DNA from 3 places in the Halomonas cibimaris genome. Region 1 is predicted to be linked to each of the others. Evidence: predicted binding sites of a transcription regulator. Region 1 holds the regulator's gene; each other region holds the start of a gene.
What was found. Region 1 encodes FNR, which switches genes on or off when oxygen is low (the NO sensors DNR and NnrR bind a similar motif). Its sites were predicted from a motif close to TTGATNTANATCAA; they were not measured.
Positions count from the first base shown of each region.

Region 2: a site for FNR is predicted at 2,138-2,151, ahead of dsrO (sulfate reduction electron transfer complex DsrMKJOP subunit DsrO). Genes of this name have one in related genera too.
Region 3: a site for FNR is predicted at 1,753-1,766, ahead of ACZ415_RS11500 (nitrate reductase subunit alpha). Genes of this name have one in related genera too.

Region 1 covers NZ_AP043828.1:389,519-394,296, forward strand. The annotation lists gene ACZ415_RS01850 (sulfite exporter TauE/SafE family protein) at 1-640, shown strand, start outside; gene hemN (oxygen-independent coproporphyrinogen III oxidase) at 726-2,105, shown strand; gene fnr (fumarate/nitrate reduction transcriptional regulator Fnr) at 2,187-2,939, shown strand; gene ttcA (tRNA 2-thiocytidine(32) synthetase TtcA) at 3,112-4,014, opposite strand; gene ACZ415_RS01870 (DUF294 nucleotidyltransferase-like domain-containing protein) at 4,131-4,778, opposite strand, start outside.
Region 2 covers NZ_AP043828.1:1,820,344-1,825,121, forward strand. The annotation lists gene ACZ415_RS08425 (molybdopterin dinucleotide binding domain-containing protein) at 1-114, opposite strand, end outside; gene nrfD (NrfD/PsrC family molybdoenzyme membrane anchor subunit) at 107-1,294, opposite strand; gene dsrO (sulfate reduction electron transfer complex DsrMKJOP subunit DsrO) at 1,278-2,054, opposite strand; gene ACZ415_RS08440 (hypothetical protein) at 2,398-2,679, opposite strand; gene purE (5-(carboxyamino)imidazole ribonucleotide mutase) at 2,883-3,389, shown strand; gene ACZ415_RS08450 (5-(carboxyamino)imidazole ribonucleotide synthase) at 3,440-4,555, shown strand; gene ACZ415_RS08455 (transporter substrate-binding domain-containing protein) at 4,574-4,778, opposite strand, start outside.
Region 3 covers NZ_AP043828.1:2,465,800-2,470,577, reverse strand. The annotation lists gene ACZ415_RS11510 (histidine kinase) at 1-975, opposite strand, end outside; gene ACZ415_RS11505 (RrF2 family transcriptional regulator) at 1,132-1,578, opposite strand; gene ACZ415_RS11500 (nitrate reductase subunit alpha) at 1,919-4,778, shown strand, end outside.

The DNA of each region.
Region 1 (4,778 bases):
CATCGGCATGTGCGGCGGCATCATGAGCGCGCTGACCTTTGCCGTTCCGCCCAGCATGCGCCACCCGGCCAGGCTGTCCGGGCTGCTTTTGAGCTACAACCTCGGACGCATCTGCAGCTATATGATTGCCGGTGCACTGGTCGCCAGCCTGGGCACGGTGTTCTCGCTTGCCCCGGCCACCCGCGTGATACTGCAAGCGTTCGCCGCTGTGATGCTGATTTTAATGGCGCTTTATATCGCCGACTGGTGGAAAGGCCTTTTGAAAGTCGAGGCCGTGGGCCGACGATTCTGGCGCCACATCGAACCGCTCGGCCGGCGGCTGATGCCGGTCGTCAAAGTACCCCAGGCGTTCGCTCTGGGCGCGGTATGGGGCTGGCTACCCTGCGGGCTGGTGTATTCCATGCTGGCCTGGAGCTTGGCGATTGCCGAACCGGGGCGCGGGGCGCTGCTAATGGGCGCTTTCGGCCTTGGCACCCTGCCCGCTCTGCTGGCCACAGGCCTTGCCGCACGCCAGCTCAGCGCGCTGATTCGCCATCCGGCCACCCGCACCGTCGCCGCGCTTAGCATCATCGGCTTTGCCCTGTGGCAGCTATGGTCGCTTTATCGCATGGCCGGCATGTCCGCAATGAACGGCGCTTAATTGATATAGCTCAACTCCTTCATCACCGGCCACGGCTAGGATAACGCTATCACCGTCGCGTTCTTTCCCACCGGAGTTGTCTGCCATGGCCAGCGCTGCCCCTTCGTCTGTCGATATTGCAGCGCTGACTGCTGCCCGCCAGGACGCCCTACACCGCCATTATGCCGCCGGCGGGTCGCACTATCACGTCTATCCCAACCCCGAGGCGTTTGACGCTACGTTCAGCGGTGACGACCTGTGCCGGGCGCTGGAGCACAGCAACGCCAGCGGCCGCGGGCTGTCTGTGTATGTGCACGTGCCTTTTTGCCGCCAAAGCTGCGGCTACTGCACCTGCCCGCGCATTATCACCCGCGATACCTCCCGGGCCGAGCCCTACCTGTCTCGGCTGGACCGCGAAATGGTGCTCACCTCACGGCACCTGGACAGCGCACGCCCGGTGGAACAGCTGTACTGGGGCGGGGGTACGCCGACCTTTCTGACCCTTGCCCAGATGAGCGATCTGCTCGACCGGCTTGATGCCCGTTTCGGGCTGTCGTCGTCGCCGGAACGCGACTACGCCATCGAAATCGACCCGCGAGAGGCCGACGTTTTTACCCTGCGCCACTTGCAAGTGCTGGGGTTTAATCGGCTAAGCCTTGAGGTGCTGGATTTCAATCCCGACGTGCAGCAGGCCATTCGCCGCCATCAGCCGCGCGTTATGACCGAAACCCTGATGGAAGAAGCCCATCGGCTGGGATTTCGCTCGCTGAACCTGGCTATCAGCTATGGCCTGCCTTCCCAGACACGGCACAGCTTCGCTGAGACCCTGACCGAGATCATCGCCCTGAACCCGGCGCGTATCTCCCTGCAGGACTACGCCTATCATCCCCGGCGCGGCCCGCGCCAGCCGCGCATTCATAACGCCGCGCTGCCCTCCTCCGCAGACCGCCTGGCCATGCTGCAGATCGCCATTGAGCGGCTTGTCCAGGCAGGCTATGTGCACATCGGCATGGATCACTTCGCCCGGCCGGACGACCGCCTGGCCGTAGCGGCCCAACAGCAGACGCTGGGGCGCAACCGGCAAGGCTACACCACGCACGGGCATTGCGATCTGCTGGGCCTTGGTATATCAGCCACGTCGCGCATCGGCCACACCTACGCGCAAAACCCCGCTCGGCTCGGCGATTACGCCAGCGCCCTTGACACCGGCCGGCTCGCCACGGTGAGCGGTTTCCATCTGGACCGCGACGACCGGCTACACCACGCCGCCATTGAACGGCTAATGTGCGATGCCCGGCTGGACCTGACAGCCCTGGGCCGGGATTTCGCGATCGACGCGCCGCGCTATTTTGCCGGGGCCCTTGCCCGGCTGAGCGAAGCGCAGCGCGACGGGCTCATCGAACGCCAGGGCAACATACTCAGCGCTACGCCCAACGGACGGCTCGTGCTTCATCGGCTGGCTCGGGCCTTCGACGCGCATCGTTAGCGGCAAAGCGCCGCCGGCGACTTGTGGCCCCCCTGCGCTTGCTCCCATAATACCCCCGTGACCTACTTCACGGAGGATTCCATGCCGGAACAACTCAGCCGTCGGCGCCCCATGCTGCACGAAACTCGCTGCCAGACCTGCAGCCTGAGTTCGCTATGCCTGCCGCTTGCCCTTGAGCTGGAGCATATGGATCAGTTCGATGCCATTATCCGGCGTCGCGCCCCGCTCAAGAAAGGCGAACCGCTGTTTCGTCAGGGCGACATCTTTACCAGCGTTTTTGCCGTTCGTTCGGGCAGTCTCAAGCAGATTGCCATCGAAGGCGGCGGCAATGACCAGCTCACCAACTTCTACCTGCCCAGCGAACTTGTAGGGCTCGACGGCATCGATGAAGAGCGCTACCCGGGCAGCGCCATCGCGCTGGAAACCACCACCGTCTGCGAGATTCCCTTCGACCGCCTGGATTTGCTCTCCGAACAGCTGCCGGAGCTGCGCGTGCAGCTGTATCGCAGCATGAGCAAGGAGCTGCGCGATGACCGCCGCATGATGCGCCTGCTGTCACGCAAGACCGCCGATCAGCGCATGGCCAGCTTTCTGGTCACCCTCTCCGATCGCTTTCGCCGCCGGGGCTACTCGCCCTACAGTTTCCGGCTGTCCATGTCCCGGGCGGACATCGGCAACTACCTAGGGCTGGCGGTGGAAACGGTTAGCCGCATTTTAAGCCGCTTTCAAACGCAGAAGCTGGTGGCCGTCTCCGGCCGCGAGGTCAATATTCTGGGGATGCCACGCCTTCTTGCCCTGGCCGAGGAAGAAGCCCAGGAAGCGGCGTCTTCGTGAGATAGCCCCGACCGCATTCGCGCAATAAATTGCGCTCCCACACCGCTACCCGAAAAGCCGGCGCGTTTTAGCTCGGCCCGGCCGCTCTCAAACAATAGGGCGCGGGTTTTGTGGGAGCGGACTTTAATCCGCGAAAAATGGCTACCCCCGACACGCCGCTTAGCGATGCGCTCTATCCCACGTTGAGCGCCTGGATGCGCCCGGCGAGCGCGTCTTCCTGCTCGGCTTCCAGATGCGCAAAGTCAAACAGCTTGCGGTCGGCAAGCTGGGAAGGCGCTACGTTGGTCACCGCCTTGAACATGCTTTCCAGCCGGCCGGGGTAGTGTTTGTCCCACTCGTCAAGCATCGCCTTGACGTTCTGGCGCTGCATGTTGGGCTGGGAGCCGCACAGGTTGCAGGGAATAATCGGGTATGCCATCTGCCGGGAATACTCGGCGATATCGGCTTCCTTGCAGTAGGCCAGCGGCCGAATGACGATATTTTTGGCGTCGTCCGAAAGCAGCTTGGGCGGCATGGCTTTCAGGCTGCCGCCGAAAAACATGTTGAGAAACAGCGTCTCCAGAATATCTTCACGGTGGTGGCCAAGCGCAATCTTGGTGGCGCCGATTTCCTCGGCAAAGCCGTACAGCGAGCCCCGGCGCAGCCGCGAGCACAGCGCGCAGGTGGTCTTGCCTTCCGGCGTTTTTTCCTTGACCACCGAATAGGTATCGCGCTCAAGAATATGATAGTCCACGCCCAGCCCGTCCAGGTAGTCAGGCAGTACGTGCTCGGGGAAGCCGGGCTGCTTCTGGTCAAGGTTGACCGCCACCAGCGAGAAGCGCACCGGCGCGCTGCGCTGCAGGCTGCGCAGCATGTCGAGCATGGTGTAGCTGTCCTTGCCGCCGGACAGGCACACCATGATCTTGTCGCCCTCCTCGATCATGCGATAGTCGATAATCGCATGGCCGGTCTGGCGGCGCAGACGCTTTTGCAGCTTGTTGAACTGGCGTTTGCGCTCCACGTCATCGGCGGACGGGGCATCGGGCGTCGGCGGCGCGACGGGTTCGTAGCGTTGCACGGGGTCGGAATGCGGCATAGGAAGTCTGTGCGATTAATGGGAAAGGAAAAGCGCGGCAACGACACCGCCGCTGCCGCCATGATAGCCCCGCTAGTGTAACAACAGCGGGCATTGTCCCACCAATAGCGCCGTGTTCAGGAATACTCCAGATGATAGCGGTGCGACAGCCGCTGCTTGAGGTCCTTGACGATATGCATGGCTTCACGCAGCAGGTCGCGCTCCAGCGACGACAGCGCCTGGACGACCACCCGATCGCGCTGCCCGCTTGCTTCATCGGCCTCCAGCTGACCTTTGAGCCTGAGCTCGCTGAACAGCGACAGCGCCTCGCCCACGTCGTCGGCAAAACCGCGTTTCAGCCGGCCATCCGCCACCAGCGCGTCCAGCCGGGCAAACGTCGATGTGGCGGCAATGCGCCGTTCCAGCGCCATGGTGCGCACGCCGTGAACAATGGGGAAAATACCGCCTTTTTTGATATCAATGCCGTGCTGGGGCTTTTTCAACGAGCCGAACAGGGTTAGCGGCGTCGAAAAGCGCAGCGCCGCCCGGGCAAAGTAGGACAGCAGCAGCTCGTCTTCGGCGCAGTGCTCAAACAGCGTCTCGCGCACGCGCGCCAGCAGTGCCGGATTGCCGGCCACGGCGTGAGCGTCGAGCATAATCGCCAGCTTCATCAGGCTGTCGCCGTCGCGGTCGGCGGCCCAGCGGGCAATGCGCGCCTGCCACTGGCTGACGCTGCCCCGCCATTCGGGGTTGGACACCATAATGTTGCCCGGGCAGGGCGGATA
Region 2 (4,778 bases), 1.2 Mb from region 1:
GCCGGAGACGCCCTTGGCCATCTTGGTCAGCGGGCCGGAGTAGCCGGCAACGAAAGCCGCAGCGCCGCCGGTGGCAGCGGCGCCCTTGAGCAGGCGACGACGTGAATTATCCATGGCGGACTCCTTGCGAAGCGGGAGAAACGGGCGACGCGGCAGAGGCAAAAGCGCCGGCGGCAGGCGCGTCGCGCTGCGGGTCGAAAGAGGCCTGGCGCCAGGGCACGAACAGCTCAATGACCAGCAGGGCGGTGAGCCAAAGGCCGAAAATGCCGATGATGCCGGTCAGCCCGTACGAACCGAAGGCGACGTGGTAGTCGTGAAAGCCGGCGCTGTTGCGGGCCACGGTCTGCACGTTCATCAGCACCACCCAGCGGAACATCCACGCCACGTGCAGGGCGAGCAGGCCCAGCACCCAGCCGAACAGCCGGCGGCGCGCGTGGCCGCGGCGTGCGACAAAGGCCAGCACGGCCAGCAATACGCCGGCGGTGATGCCCTCAACGGCGGTGGCGCGCCAGGCCGGGCTCTGGTCGACGGAGTCCAGCGCGGCGGCCACCGAGCCGGACACCGCATTGGCGCCGTCAAGAAACCAGGTGAGTGCGATAAAGCCCGCAGCGATGCAAGCGCCGACCAGAATCGCCAGCATCTGGCGGTTGGTGTCGGGGCTGCGCATGCCGGACATTCGGTTGAGCAGCAAAATCAGTCCGCAGACGCCGATGACGCCGGTGGCGACAAACATCGGCGGCAGCCAAGCGGTGTGCCACAGCGGCCGGCCCTTGACGATGGCCACTTCGGCGCCGGTGTAGAGCATCATGCCCATTGAGGTGGCAAGGGCGGCGAGCCCGACCAGCACCATGACTTTGCGCGAAGCCTGCCAGTCGCCCCAGGCGATCCAGCCGGCAATGCGCGAAAACCAGCCGTCATTCGACCGGGCGCGAGATTTCAGCGCCGGGCGCCAGGCAAGCCAGGCCAAAAGCACCGTGGCGACCAAGTGCAGCGGGAGCAAAAAGCTGCCGATGGACATCCACGACCAGGGCGTGGGGTGAGCGTAAAAGTGCCAGAAGCGCAGCGGCTGGTGCAGATCGGCGAGAAGCGCCACCGGCGCGACCAGCGTGGTGGATACGCAGGCAAGCAGTGCCAGCCGCGAAGTGGCCAGCCAGTGCTGCTTGCCCAGAATGATCCCCGGCGCGGCGACCCAGAGACTGGTGTAGGAAAGCGCAATCAAAAAGAAGTACTGCACCGCCCAGGGGTACCAGGCAATGCCGTAGCGCGGCACGACCACTTCAGTGACCAAACTCATAGTCCAGCTCCTTGCCCGCTTCGTTGATAACGTCCCAGATGCCGGGTTTGGCTTCCGGGCGGTGGGTAAAGCGCTCGTCCATGCCAAGGTAGAAGACCTGGGGGTGAGTGCCTTTCTCCGGCTGCAGCACCATCAGCTCGTCGCGGTGTTCGGCCATCATGCGGCTGATCTGGCTTTCAGGGTCGCGCATATCGCCGATGATCCGCGCCCCGCCCACGCAGGATTCCACGCAGGCGGGCAAAAGCCCGGCCTCCAGGCGGTGGGCGCAGAAGGTGCACTTGTCCGCGGTCTGGGTTTTTTCGTTGATAAAACGGGCGTCATAAGGGCAGGCGTTAACGCAGTAGGCGCAGCCCACGCAGCGGTCGCTGTCCACCACGACGATGCCGTCTCGGCGCTGGTAGGTGGCCTGTACCGGGCAGACCGGCACGCAGGGCGGGTTTTCGCAGTGGTTGCAAAGTCTTGGGAGCATGAAGGTGGCAAGCTGGCCGGTGCTTTCCTGCTCGACCTCAAACTGTGAGACAACGGTGCGAAAGTTGCCCAGCGGGGCATCGTTTTCAATATGACACGAAACGGTACAGGCCTGGCAGCCGATGCACTGGCGCAGATCAATGAGCATTCCGTAGCGTTTTTCCGGGTCGCCCTCTCGGCGCGGCGGCTGATCGTTGATGCCGGCGCTGGCGACGCTTGATAGCGGCACCATGGCCGCACCGGCGCTTAGGCGCGCCAGCTGGCCGAGAAGGGAGCGGCGTATGGGATCCATGGCGCCTCCTTGGTAGGGCAGCGCAGCGGCTGCGATGAATCGTCGGGACAGATTCATTGTACCCTGCGCCCTGACAGGAAAAGTTGATGCCCATCAAGGGGTTATAGGCCGTTTTTTAATGCTGCCTTAATCCTGTTGAGACAACTGCTTGTTTATTCGCCTATTTATGAGAACGGGTGTGCCGGCGAAGGGCGAGGACGGCGTGCCGGGGAATTATCGGTATGGGTGTGCCGGCAAAAAAAGGCAGGGCTATAAAAAAACCGGCCCTGACAGGGCCGGTTTTCGCGATGCGAACAGCTGCTTTCTGGCCGTTTGCATCGTGCGGTGTCTCAGTGAGCCGAAATCACTGCAGCGGCGTTTCCGGCTCCAGCGTACGGTGCAGGACATTAAGCTCGTCGGCGTTTAAGTGCTCAAGCTTGCCGGCCAGCAGGTCGCTTACCTTTTGCACGGGCAGCCCGGCGCGGCGCGCGATATCGCGGCTGCCAAGCTCGGATATGGCCATTAGCCGAGTAATGATGCGCATCAGGCGCGTGCGTTTTTCCAAATCCCTGACGTCAAAATCGTCAGGGCCGGTTCGCGGAGGTTCGGTCAGTTCTGCATGCGCAGAGGAGCGTGCCGTGCTCATGGGTCTCCATCGGTGGGAAATGGCAACATCAACAATGCCGATAAGCGCACGGGTTTTCAATGCCCGCCGCGTTAAAATTTCCCGCCGCGACAATGTCCGCCGGCAAGGCGGTACTGGTAAACTCTGTGGCTTCTTTTCAGGGCTGCTGATTCGGCGGTCTGTTTTCATTTTTGTCAGTGCAAGTCCAGCCAGGGAGCAAAGCAATGGCGTCAGCAAGCCCACCCGTTGTTGGAGTTATCATGGGGTCGCAGTCGGACTGGTCGATCATGGAGCATACCGTTGCCATGCTCGAACGGCTGGGCGTGGCCTATGAGACCCGGATCGTTTCGGCCCACCGCACGCCGGATCTTTTGTTTGACTATGCCAAGGGCGCGGCCGATCGCGGGATTCAGGTAATCGTTGCCGGGGCCGGCGGGGCGGCGCACTTACCGGGCATGGTGGCCGCACAAACGCCGCTGCCGGTGTTTGGCGTGCCGGTGGAATCCAAAGCGCTCAAGGGGCTGGACTCGCTTTTGTCCATCGCCCAGATGCCCGGCGGCGTGGCCGTGGGGACGCTTGCCATCGGCAAGGCCGGCGCTACCAATGCGGGCCTGCTGGCCGCCCAGGTGGTAGGGCTTAGCGATGCCCAGGTGCGCGCCAACGTCGAGGCGTTCCGCGCCGAGCAGACCCGGACCGTGCTCGATCACCCCGATCCGCGCGCCGGCGCCTGAGCGGGCGCCCGCCATCCGCCGCTACTGGCAAACCACCCCGGAGATGTGAAATGAACATTGGCATACTCGGCGCCGGCCAGCTCGGGCAGATGCTCGCCCTTGCCGGCTATCCGCTGGGCAACCGCTTTACCTTTCTCGATACCACCGGCGGCCACAGCGCGGCCATCGGCGATATCATCAGCGACCCGCAACATCAGCGTCTGGCCGAGTTTCTTGAACGGGTCGACGTGGTGACCTATGAATTTGAACACCTGCCCGTCGCGCTGATCCGCGAGATTGAGGCGCACCGGCCGGTGTATCCGAGCAGCCGCGCCATTGCCGTGTGCCAGAACCGGGTGGAGGAAAAGGCGCTGTTTGACCGGCTGGCGATTCCCACGCCGGAATATCGCGTGGTGGAAAGCGCCGAGGCCCTTGAGCATGCAGCGCGGGCGCTTGGCTGCCCGGTGGTGGCGAAGTCCACCACCGAAGGCTACGACGGCAAGGGCCAGGCGGTGCTCAAAGCGCCGGAAGATGCCCAAAGCGCCTGGGCCGCTATCGGCCATTCGCAGCTTGTTGTCGAAGCGTTCGTCGATTTTGTGCGCGAGGTCTCGATTATCGCCGTGCGCGGCCGGGACGGCGAAGTGCGCTTTTATCCCATGGCGGAAAATCAGCACGTGGACGGCATTCTGCGCTACTCCGTGGCGCCGCTGCCGGATCTTGACGATGCCGTACAACACACCGCCGACGGCTATATCCGCGCGCTGCTCGACGAGCTGGACTACGTGGGCGTGCTGGCCCTTGAGCTGTTTCAGACCCGGGACGGCCGGCTTTTGGCCAACGAGATGGCGCCTCGGGTGCACAACTCCGGCCACTGGACCCAAAACGGCGCGGTGACCGGCCAGTTCGAAAATCACCTGCGCGCGGTGCAGGGCTTGCCCCTTGGCGATACCGCCGCCCGGGGCGTGACCTGCATGGCCAACGTGATCGGGCGCGAACCGGCCAGCGCCGAGGTGCTGGGCCAGCCGGGCGCGCATCTGCACCGCTACGGCAAGGCCGAGCGCGCAGGTCGCAAGCTTGGGCATATCAACGTCGTCGCCCCGGACCACGCGGCCCTGCAGACGCGCCTCGATGCCGTGGCCGCGCTGCTGCCGGGCGCGCCGGCCCCGGCGTTCAGCTTCGTTTCCTGACGCTACCCGGCGTTGGCGTTATTGGGCGTCATCAAAGTAGCGCGCCTTGATCTTGTCGTAGGTGCCGTTGTCTTTGAGCGTTTCCAGCGCCTGGTTGAACTGCTCGGCCAGGTCGCGATCGCGCTGGCGAAACGCAATGCCGAAGCCGTCGCCGAAATACTGCTTGGGCTCGGTGATCATCTCACCGACGACCTGGTAATCGCGGCTGTCGCTTTCCAACAGC
Region 3 (4,778 bases), 600 kb from region 1:
GTCACGGCAGTAGAGAGGGCGCTTTGGCGAGTGTGTGGCCAGAATCTCGATGTCGCTGCCGTCGTGCTCGTTGTGCAACGACAGCACGATAGGCCCGATATCGAGGATGTTTTCCAGCCGGCGCAGCAGCGGTGCGGCACTGGCACACAGATCGTTGCCGCTGGCGTAAAGGTCACGGCTGCTGTCATGGATGACCTGCAGCGCATGGTTATGGCGCTCCAGCTCGGCCGTTTTCTGCGTGACGCGGTTTTCCAGCGCCTGGTAGCTGGCGTCCAGCTCGGCGGCCATGTGATCCAGAGTGCGCCCCAGCCTGCCCAGCTCGTCGGGGCAGGTGAAATGGCTGCGATAGTCAAAACGGCGCTGGCTGAAGTGCTGGCTTAGCTGCATCAGCCGGCGCAGCGGGCGGGCGAGGTTGCGGCGCATGTCAAGCATGGCAAAAAGCAGCAAAAGGGCGACCAGGCCAAGAGACAGCATTTGCACCCTGCCCATCAGGGTAATCCGGGCTTCGGTGGCGCGCTCCTGGAGCGTGACAAACTGATCGATCTGGTGGATGAAATCGTTAATCTGCGTTCGGGCACGCGAGACAGCGGCCGGCTCGCCGCGGCGGGCGGCGGTGACGGCGGGCAGTATTTGGCGCTGAAAAGTAGTGCGCAGCGTGACAAGGGCGGCATTGGTTTCGCGGGCGGCCTGACGGCCGATCACCCCGTAACGGGGGCGGATTTTAAGCGCGGGGTTTTCCAGCCGCTGCTGTAAGGTCTGGGCCTGGCTGACGGGGTCGGCATCCGGGCGTTCCAAAGCGGTAATAACGCGGGCGCTGGCAAGGCGCAGCGCGCCGGCTTCGTTGATCGTTGCTGCATTGCCCTGGGTGCTTTTCGCCATGAGCACGGTCAACCCGATGCTGGCCAGCGCCAGGCAGCTGATCAGCATTAGATAAACGACAATGCGCGCAACCAGCGAATGCCGTAAGGCGTTCATATATCTCCCGTGGGCCGGCGTGTATTGATACGGCGCGCACTCGGCGCGCCTGACGGCACGGGCAGTGTATTACGTCTTTGGAGGTATAAGAAGTGGCCGAGCTACCCCTTTGGGCGAGGCAGGCGTTGGGCTGAGGTAGCCTGCGCTGTTAAAAGGCTAGGTATTAACCGCGGGGATTTTCATCAGTCGGGCCAGCTCAGCGCTACGGCCGTCGAGCATGTCGGCAAGCGTATAGCTGTCAAGCACGCCCATAAAAGCGCTCAAGGCTTCGGCAAGAATCGGCTGCAGCCTGCACTGGGGCGTAATGACGCAGGCGTTGTCTTGACGAAAGCACTCCACCAGCGCCATTTCTTGCTCGGTGTCGCGCACGATGGCCCCCAGGCTGATGCTTGCCGGTGGCCGATTAAGCAAAAGCCCGCCGTGCTTGCCGCGTATTGCTTTCAAGTAGCCTTTCTGGTTGAGCTCTTGAACGATTTTCATCAGGTGGTTGCGTGAAACATGGAACGTCTCGGCGATTTCGCTGATCGTTGAGCGCTGCTCGCCTTTGGTGGCAAGATACAGCAGCACGCGAACAGAATAGTCAGTGAAGCGCGTTAAATGCATAGAAAATCGCCTAAAAAAACCTTTCCCTCTATTATACGACCTTTGGGGGCGTTTGCTAACGCAGCGCGGCCCTGCACCTGACGGTTTGTCGTGGTGAATTGTCGCAGAGCAGGGCCGCGCCCGCCGAAAACGCCTGCCGATTCAATCATGTATATAAAATGCATGTTTTTATTTTTGCCCTGTATCACCTAAGAGGTAGGGGGCAAGTTTATAGAGGTAACCGGGCAGAAATCACCAGGCTAATCCGGCAAAATCGGTCTCAAGATACCTGCTATCAGGTAATTGCTTTGACTCCAGCTTTTTGATTAAAGCTGTTCATTAAAAGCCACGGAGATCGACCATGAGTCACTTCATTGACCGGCTGAATTTTTTCCGCAAGGCGCGCGAGCCGTTTGCCGACGGCCACGGCGAACGGCGCCAGGAGTCTCGCCAGTGGGAAGACAGCTACCGCCGCCGCTGGCAGCATGACAAGATCGTGCGCTCCACCCACGGCGTTAACTGCACCGGCTCGTGCAGCTGGAAAATCTACGTTAAAAACGGCCTGGTGACCTGGGAGACCCAGCAGACCGACTATCCGCGTACCCGCCCTGATCTGCCCAACCACGAACCCCGCGGCTGCCCGCGCGGTGCCAGCTACTCCTGGTACATGTACAGCGCCAACCGGCTGAAGTATCCGCTGATCAGAAAGCCACTTTTGGAGCTGTGGCGCAAAACGCTGGCGGATAAAAAAGACCCGGTGGACGCCTGGGCGACCATTGTCGAAGACCCGGCCCTCACCAAGCAGTACAAGCGCGCCCGGGGCATGGGCGGCTTTGTTCGCGCCGACTGGGACGAGCTCAACGAAATCATCGCCGCCTCCAACGTCTATACCGCCAAGCAGTACGGCCCGGACCGCATCATCGGCTTTTCCCCGATTCCGGCGATGTCGATGATTTCCTACGCCTCCGGCGCGCGCTACCTGTCGCTGATCGGCGGGGTGTGCCTTTCGTTTTACGACTGGTACTGCGATCTGCCGCCGGCAAGCCCGCAAACCTGGGGCGAGCAGACCGACGTGCCGGAATCCGCCGACTGGTACAACTCCGGCTACATCATTGCCTGGGGCTCTAACGTGCCGCAGACGCGCACGCCGGACGCGCACTTTTTCACCGAGGTGCGCTACAAGGGCACCAAGACGGTATCGATCACGCCGGACTACTCCGAAGTCTCCAAGCTTACCGACGAATGGATGTCGGCCAAGCAGGGCACCGACGCCGCGCTGGCGCTGGCCATGGGGCATGTGATTCTCAAGGAATTCCACCTTGATAACCCCAGCGCCTACTTCACCGACTACGTGCGTCGCTACACCGACATGCCGTGCCTGGTAGAGCTTGAGCCCCGGGAAGACGGCAGCTACGCCGCCGGCCGGCAGATGCGCGCCAGCGACTTCGAGGCAAGCCTTGGCCAGGACAACAACCCCGAGTGGAAAACCCTGGTGTGGGACGACGCCCGCGATCAGCTGGTTGTGCCGCGCGGCTCCATCGGTTTCCGCTGGGGCGAAGACGAGACCCAGCCCGGCAAGTGGAACCTGGAATCGCTGGACGCCGACGGCGTCGAGCTGGCGCCGCTTTTGAGCCTGGATAAAAAGCGCGACGACGTGGCCCGGGTCGCTTTCCCGTACTTTGGCGGCATCGAGCGCAAGCACTTTGAAAGCGTGAAAAACGAAGGTGCTCACGACGAGATTCTCTACCACAGCCTGCCGGTCAAGCGGCTGAAAAAAGCCGACGGCTCGGAGGTGCTGGCCGTTACCGTATTTGACCTGATGTGCGCCAACTACGGCATCGATCGAGGCTTCGGCGCCGAGGGTGAAGACGACGGTGCCACCGACTACGGCCAGATTCGCCCCTATACGCCGGCATGGCAGGAAAAAATTACCGGCGTATCCGCCGAGCAGGCCATCCGCATCGCCCGGGAATTTGCCGACAACGCCCACAAGACCAGCGGACGCTCCATGATCATCGTGGGGGCCGGGATGAACCACTGGTACCACATGGACATGAACTACCGCGGCCTGATCAATATGCTGATCATGTGCGGCTGTGTGGGGCAGAGCGGCGGCGGCTGGTCGCACTACGTGGGCCAGGAAAAGCTGCGCCCGCAGACCGGCTGGACACCGCTGGCCTTCGGCCTCGACTGGCAGCGCCCGCCGCGCCACATGAACGGCACCTCGTTTTTCTACAACCATTCCAGCCAGTGGCGCTACGAAAAGCTGGAAATCAAGGAGCTGCTCTCACCGCTGGCCAAGGCCGAAGACTATGCTGGCAACCTGATCGACTACAACGTCCGCGCCGAGCGCATGGGCTGGCTGCCGTCCGCCCCGCAGCTCAATACCAACCCGCTGCATCTCGCCGGCGAGGCGGAAAAGGCCGGCATGGGCACCGCCGACTACGTGGTTGACCAGCTCAAAAGCGGCAAGCTCAGCTTTGCCGCGGAGGACCCGGATAGCGAGCAGAACTTCCCGCGCAACCTCTTTGTCTGGCGCTCCAACCTGCTGGGCAGCTCGGGCAAGGGCCACGAGTACATGCTCAAGTACCTGCTGGGCACCCGCCACGGCATCCAGGGCAAGAACCTGGGCGAGGCCGGCGCGCACAAGCCCGAAGAGGTCAAGTGGCACGACGACGCCCCGGAAGGCAAGGTCGATCTGCTGGTGACGCTGGACTTTCGCATGTCCACCACCTGCCTGTATTCCGACATCGTGCTGCCTACGGCCACCTGGTATGAGAAAAACGACCTCAATACCTCAGACATGCACCCTTTCATCCACCCGCTGACCGCGGCCACCGACCCGGCGTGGGAGTCGCGCAGCGACTGGGAAATCTACAAAGGCATTGCCAAGGCATTTTCCAAGGCCTGCGAGGGGCACCTGGGCGAAGAAACCGACCTGGTGACGCTGCCCATGCAGCACGACTCCCCCGGCGAACTTGCGCAAACCTCGGTGCTTGACTGGAAAAAAGGCGAGTGCGATCCGGTGCCCGGCAAGACCATGCCCCACCTGATGGAAGTCAAGCGCAACTACCCGGAAACCTACGAGCGCTTCACCTCCATCGGCCCGATGCTGGAAAACGTCGGCAACGGCGGCAAGGGCATCAGCTGGCAAACCGAATCCGAAGTGGGCCTGCTGGGCAAGCTGAATCATCGCAAGCTTGACGGCCCGGCCAAAGGCC